Linked DNA regions of Spirulina subsalsa PCC 9445. The protein of the gene in region 1 interacts with the protein of each later gene in a pairwise test. Links are inferred from orthologs where the notes say so. Each region holds a gene or a part of one and is shown on either strand. Other genes may lie near its edges. The genes, in order: SPI9445_RS0106725 and SPI9445_RS0111510.

The links.
Region 2: the proteins of SPI9445_RS0106725 (region 1) and SPI9445_RS0111510 interact in binary tests that used the Escherichia coli proteins (3 or more experiments, as listed by UniProt). The link is inferred for Spirulina subsalsa PCC 9445 from one-to-one orthologs.

Annotation. Positions count from the first base shown.
Region 1 is NZ_JH980292.1:1,425,985-1,429,570, forward strand. Bases 171-3,428 are described here. They hold SPI9445_RS0106725 (trans-splicing intein-formed DNA polymerase III subunit alpha N-terminal partner DnaE-N), read left to right. Parts: upstream 171-546; coding sequence 547-3,228; downstream 3,229-3,428. Other genes in these bases: SPI9445_RS24605 (diguanylate cyclase domain-containing protein), read left to right, coding at 171-368; galT (galactose-1-phosphate uridylyltransferase), read left to right, coding at 3,266-3,428. Outside these bases: more of SPI9445_RS24605, read left to right, coding at 1-170; more of galT, read left to right, coding at 3,429-3,586. UniProt on the Escherichia coli protein: DNA polymerase III is a complex, multichain enzyme responsible for most of the replicative synthesis in bacteria. This DNA polymerase also exhibits 3' to 5' exonuclease activity. The alpha chain is the DNA polymerase catalytic subunit.
Region 2 is NZ_JH980292.1:2,480,599-2,483,859, reverse strand. Bases 267-3,199 are described here. They hold SPI9445_RS0111510 (pyridoxal phosphate-dependent aminotransferase), read left to right. Parts: upstream 267-1,117; coding sequence 1,118-2,281; downstream 2,282-3,199. Other genes in these bases: uvrB (excinuclease ABC subunit UvrB), read right to left, coding at 2,714-3,199; SPI9445_RS32095 (hypothetical protein), read right to left, coding at 355-564. In the rest of the region: SPI9445_RS0111520 (thioredoxin family protein), read right to left, coding at 1-39; more of uvrB, read right to left, coding at 3,200-3,261. UniProt on the Escherichia coli protein: Shows aminotransferase activity with methionine and histidine as substrates, and to a lesser extent also with phenylalanine.

The DNA.
Region 1 (3,586 bases):
ACGATACCTACGGTCATCAAGCCGGGGATCAGTGCTTAAAACAGGTTGCCCGGGCCATGCAGAGCGTTATTGAGAATCCCCAGCATCTCGTCGCCCGTTATGGAGGGGAAGAGTTTGCCATCATTCTCCCCCGTGCCACCCACACCGAGGCGCTGGAAGTGGCCATCCGTTTACAGGAACATCTGGACTCCCTTAAAATCCCTCATATTTCCTCCCCCATTAGTCCTTTTGTTACCCTGAGTATTGGGGTGACTACCCATGTCCCCCGGATAGAAAAAGCCCAAGATATCCTAATTGCTGAGGCAGATCAAGCGCTCTATCGTGCTAAAGCCCAAGGGAGAAACTGTATTGAGTCCATTAGTCACTAATTGGGGTATAGTCATTTCCCGACTGTTTTGGCTTGAGGGGAGGGGGAGCAGGGGAGCAGGGGAGAGGAGGAATTAAGACTTATTACTTATTCCCAATTCCCAATTCCCCATTCCCAATTCCCCATTCCCAATTCCCCTGTTCCCTGTTCCCTGTTCCCTAATTACTAATCAAATTCTTATGTCCTTTGTTGGTTTACATATTCATAGTGACTATAGCCTCCTTGATGGAGCGTCTCAACTTCCCGCTTTAGTGAATCGTGCCGTAGAATTAGGAATGCCTGCCATTGCCCTCACCGATCATGGGGTGATGTACGGGGCCATTGACTTAATTAAAACCTGTCGAAATAAAGGGATTAAACCCATTATTGGCAATGAAATGTATGTCATTAATGGTCAAATAGAGGACAAGAAAAAACGTTATAAACGCTATCATCAGGTCGTTTTAGCGAAAAATACCCAAGGTTATCAAAACCTCGTCAAACTCACCACAATCTCTCACCTCGAAGGAATGCAAGGGAAAGGCATCTTTACCCGACCTTGTATTAACAAAGACCTATTAGAAAAGTATCACGACGGGTTAATTGTCACCAGTGCTTGTTTAGGGGGAGAAGTTCCGCAAAATATCTTAAAAAATGACCTAGTAGAAGCCCGTAAAGTTGCCCAGTGGTATAAAGATATTTTCGGAGAAGATTATTATTTAGAAATTCAAGATCACGGTTCGGCAGAAGACCGGATTGTTAATGTCGAAATCGTGAAAATTGCCCAAGAATTAGATATTCCTATCATTGCCACCAATGACTCCCATTTTATCTCCTGTCATGACGTAGAAGCCCATGACGCGCTGCTTTGTATTCAGACGGGAAAATTAATTACAGAAGACAAGCGTTTGCGCTATAGCGGCACTGAATACCTCAAGTCTGCCGAAGAGATGAAACGCTTATTCCGTGACCATTTGAGCGATGATGTGATTGAAGAGGCGATCGCCAATACTATCGCGGTGGCTGAGAAAATTAAACCCTACAAAATCATGGGAGAACCCCGCCTTCCCAACTACAAAGTCCCTCCCAATCATACCCCCGATAGTTACTTAGAAGAGGTCACTTGGCAAGGCTTACTAGAACGCCTTAATTGTCGTCATCGTTCCGAAGTCCCCACCCTCTATAAAGAGCGCATCGAATATGAACTTAAAATGATGCAGCAGATGGGCTTCTCGACCTACTTTTTAGTGGTATGGGACTATATTAAATATGCCCGAGATAATAACATTCCTGTAGGACCCGGACGAGGTTCTGCGGCTGGCTCTTTAGTGGCTTATTGCCTGAAAATTACCAATATTGATCCCGTGCATCATGGTTTATTATTTGAGCGATTTTTAAACCCAGAACGGAAGTCTATGCCGGATATTGACACAGACTTTTGTATTGAAAAACGGGATAAAGTGATTGAATATGTGACGGAGAAATACGGCAAGGCGAATGTAGCGCAAATTATCACCTTTAACCGCATGACTTCCAAAGCAGTATTAAAAGATGTGGCACGAGTGCTAAATATTCCTTACGCAGAATCAGATATGATGACCAAATTAATCCCCGTTTCTCGGGGAAAACCGACCCGTTTAAAGGTTATGGTTTCTGATGAGACACCTTGCCCAGAATTTAAGCAAAAATATGACACAGATCCCACAGTAAAACGCTGGGTAGATATGGCTATCCGCATTGAAGGAACGAATAAAACCTTTGGCGTTCATGCGGCTGGGGTAGTGATTTCCTCTCAACCATTAGATGAGGTTGTCCCTTTACAAAAGAACAATGAAGGGGCTGTTATTACGCAATATTCAATGGAGAATTTAGAATCTTTAGGATTGCTCAAAATGGACTTTTTGGGCTTAAAGAATCTGACCACTATTCAAAAAGCTGCCGATTTAATTGAGCAAAATCGGGGGGTTCATTTAAATGTGGATCAACTGCCCTTAGATGAACGGAAAGCCTTACGCATTTTGAATAAAGGGGATGTGAAAAAAATGCCCCCAGATATTCAAAAAACTTACGGATTATTTAAAGAGGGGCAACTTGAGGGGATCTTTCAGGTGGAATCTGAAGGGATGAAACAAATTGTTAAAGACCTTAAACCGTCTGGCATTGAAGATATTTCTTCTATTTTAGCCTTATATCGTCCGGGACCGTTGGATGCGGGGTTAATTCCTGATTTTATTAACCGCAAACATGGACGAGAAGCCATTCAATATGAACATCCCTTATTAGAGTCTATTTTAGAGGAAACCTATGGGATTTTGGTCTATCAAGAGCAAATTATGAAGACAGCCCAAGACTTAGCGGGGTATAGTTTAGGCCAAGCAGACTTACTCCGTCGGGCGATGGGGAAAAAGAAAATGTCTGAGATGCAGAAACATCGGGAGATTTTCATTGATGGGGCAACAAAAAACGGGGTATCTCAACCGATTGCCGAACATTTGTTTGATCAAATGGTTAAGTTTGCTGAATATTGCTTAAGCTATGATACAAAAATTATCACCGTGGAGTATGGCGCGATCGCAATCGGTACAATTGTAGAGCAGGGTTTGCACTGTCACGTTTATAGCGTTGATCCCAATGGCTTCATTTACACTCAACCCATTGCCCAGTGGCATCAGCGAGGGGAACAAGAAGTTTTTGCATATACCTTAGAAAATGGTTCAATCATTCAGGCAACGAAAGACCATAAATTTATGACTCAACAGGGGAAAATGTTACCCATTGATACTATTTTTGAACAAGGTCTAGACCTCCTGCAATATCATTTAGAGGAGACAGGAAATCCTAAAAAAGTTAGTTCTAATAAAGGGCATCTCATTCACATTTAGCCGACGTGAGCTAGTTTTTTCAAGGGGACAAAATATCATGAATAACAGTCACATCCGACTAAACGTGATTACCAAAGAATGGGTTATTTTTTCCCCCAGTCGTCGTCAACGTCCCCAAGACTTTCAACAAGATCCAAGTTTACACATCGAACCCCCTTGTTATGACCCGCACTGCCCCTTTTGTAACTTTTCTGAAGCATCTTCTGAAGTAGTGATTCTAGAAATTGCCAATCCGCAAAAAACGGGCTGGCAAACGAGAGTTGTTCCCAATAAATACCCCGCCTTAACACCAGATGCTAAAACTACCCGCCAACTCGATGGGATTTATTTATCTATGCCCGGTTATGGTTGCCATGAG
Region 2 (3,261 bases), 1.1 Mb from region 1 along the record:
TGTTCCCAGAGGTAACATCGTTGAAGCGGTGCGCACCATACTTTTTTTCTCCTGTTTTAAGGGGTCTTGATCTATTATCTAGGACGCGGGGAGACTTCTAGACGAGACAAGAGCCGGGAGGGTTAAGATATCCCAAGGCACAAGGCTGAGAAGTTAAGCCTTTGGTCAAGGTTGCCCAAGGCAGAACCCATAAAAAATCAGCCAACATCTAAATAAGGGATGGCTGATCAGTCAAAACTGGATCAATGGAGAAAACTAAAAAGGAGAAAACTAAAAAACTTACAAACTCAGGGAACAAAAAATGCTAAAAAAACTTGTCGGCAAAAAAGGGATTTCAAACTCTGAGTTAAAACACTAGGAAGCCGCCGCGACTTTAGACCGTTCAAACTGTAAAACTAGCGCTGTGTTAACAGAGACTTGAGACAAGCCCAAAATACCGCGTTGAGTATGTTCCGCAAAGTTAGGCATTTCTGAGTGGCAGTGAGAACAATACCAGTAAACACCCGAGTGCCTAATATGACGGAGGAGTGTAGAAGAACAGCAGGGACAAGATGCGTGAGACATAGGACTTAGGGGGAGTGAGTCAGGAACAGGGAGAAAAGTAAGCTGGTCACTGGCGCTCATCTGCTTAGGCTTGGGAATGGGGATCAAGGTTAAGAGCAGATGAAACGCTTTTCGCCTACGATTTACACAATACTGAGTAAATGTGAGCTTTTTGTGAGTAATTCAACTTTTTTGTAGAGAATTGTTAATTATTAAGAAAACATTAAAATACTTGTGGTCACTTAAAACCTATGTTAAAAAGTTGGCTGTTTTTTTTGAGCAAAAGGGAATCAAATCCTTTTCCTGACTGGCTCTGAGGTTCATTCCGTGACAATCCCTGTTATTCTGCCATCAGGGTTTCTTAAATAATTATTGCCCTAAAAATGTGACTTACATCACAAATTTAGGCTTTTGGGCTTGGAGGGAGTTATGAGGACGAATCTCATGACGGGTTTTTAATGAAGGGAGGGGACAATCTAAAAAAGTAGTGAAAAAATCGGAGATTTGGGCGATCGCACTTTAGGCTAAGAAAACACCAAACAATCCAAACCATGAAATGGGGGTGTTATTCACTGTGAAACTAGCCTCACGAGTCGCCCAAGTCCCGCCTTCTGTCACCCTAGCCATATCTGCGAAGGCTAAAGCTATGAAGGCCGAAGGACTAGATGTCTGTAGCTTTAGCGCCGGAGAACCGGATTTTGATACCCCCGTTCATGTCAAGGAAGCCGCGAAAAAGGCTCTAGACGAAGGGAAAACCCGCTATGGCCCGGTGGCGGGGGAGCCGAAACTCCGGGAAGCCATTGCCCGCAAACTGCAACAAGACAATCAACTGAACTACGAAGCGCAAAACGTGATTGTCACCAATGGGGGGAAATATTCCCTCTTTAACTTGATTTTGGCGCTCATTGAGCCGGGGGATGAGGTGATTATTCCCGCTCCCTATTGGCTGAGTTATCCAGAGATGGTCAAGTTGGCCGGGGGAACTCCGGTCATTGTGGCGACGGATGAAAGCAGTGGCTACAAAATCACGCCAGAACAGCTTAAGGCCGCGACTACCTCTAAAACGAAGTTATTTGTTCTCAATTCTCCCTCTAATCCCACAGGCTGCGTTTATACCCCCGACGAAATCCGCGCTTTGGCGGCGATGGTGGTGGAATTAGATATCTGGGTAGTTTCCGATGAGATTTACGAGAAAATCCTCTATGACGGAGCCACCCATTTAAGTATTGGGGCCGTCAGTCCAGAAAGTTTTGCCCGGACGATTATTAGTAATGGTTTCGCCAAAAGCTACGCGATGACGGGGTGGCGGATTGGTTACGCGGCAGGTCCGATGGAAATTATTAAGGCCATGAACACGATTCAAAGCCACAGTACATCAAATGTCTGTACCTTTGCTCAGTATGGGGCGATCGCGGCCATAGAAGGCAGTCAGGAACAAGTGACCCAGATGGTCAAGGCCTTTGATGAGCGTCGGAAGTACATCTTAGAACAGATTGGGTCGATGCCTAAACTGAGTTGTCCCACTCCGGAGGGGGCGTTTTATGTGTTTGTGAACATTGGTCAAACGGGTTTATCGTCGGTTGATTTTTGTAGCAAGTTGTTAGAAGCCCATCAAGTGGCGGTCATTCCGGGGGCTGCTTTTGGGGCGGATGATTGTATTCGGATTTCCTATGCTACGGATATGGAATCCATTGCTAAGGGATTAGACCGGATTCGTCAGTTTGTGGAGACGGTTTAACAAAAATGTTGCGGAATTCCCTTTCCTCGCTTGCAGGGACCGGATGGACTTGACCACTAACTCCCAAAGCGAAAACCAAGCTAAAAAGGGCTGTGTTGCAAGAGAAAATTTGGGTCTTAGGAACTAGGACTTCTGCCTGGGGAGGGAAGATAAGACTGGCTATATTTCGGTATAAAAAGCACTTCCCATTGAATCAGGAAGCTCCATCCTCGCGCCTAGGCAGGGTGGGGTCGTTCACGGTAGGGTTGGCTGAAAAAAACAGACGCTAGACCCAATCAGGGAACGGGGAAGAGGGAACAGATCATCGGGTCTAGCGTAGCCAACAAACCTTTTGGGCGTATGCAATACGCCCCTACTAACTGAATACAATGTAGGGGTTTATTGCATAAACCCTTTTCCTAACCCACCGATTCCCCCTCTTCTCTGTTCGCTCTAAACATGACCTAAGAGGCGATCGCGTAATTTTTGGATGCGATCGCGATATTTTGCCGCTTCCTCAAATTCCAGCTTTTGCGCAGCCTCTTTCATTTGGAGTTCCAACTGCTCAATCAACGTCGGAATCTGCTCTAAGGGCAAATCGGCCTGAGATTCATAAATCTGCTCTAATTCCTGACGATTGAGACGACGGGAAATGTCGAGAAAGGCCAGAATGGTGTTAGGCGATCGCTTTTGAATCGGTTGGGGTGTAATATTGTGCCGTTTATTGTAGGCCAGTTGAATCCCCCGACGGCGTTCAGTTTCGTCAATGGCCCGAATCATGCTATTTGTGAGGTTATCCGCGTATAAAATGGCCTGGCCTCGCACATGACGGGCAGCCCGACCAATGGTTTGAATTAAAGACCGTTCAGCGCGTAAAAATCCCTCTTTATCTGCGTCCATAATCACCACTAAGGACACTTCCGGCAAGTCTAACCCTTCCCGCAACAAATTCACCCCAATTAACACATCAAACTCCCCCTCTCGGAGTCCCTGTAAAATCT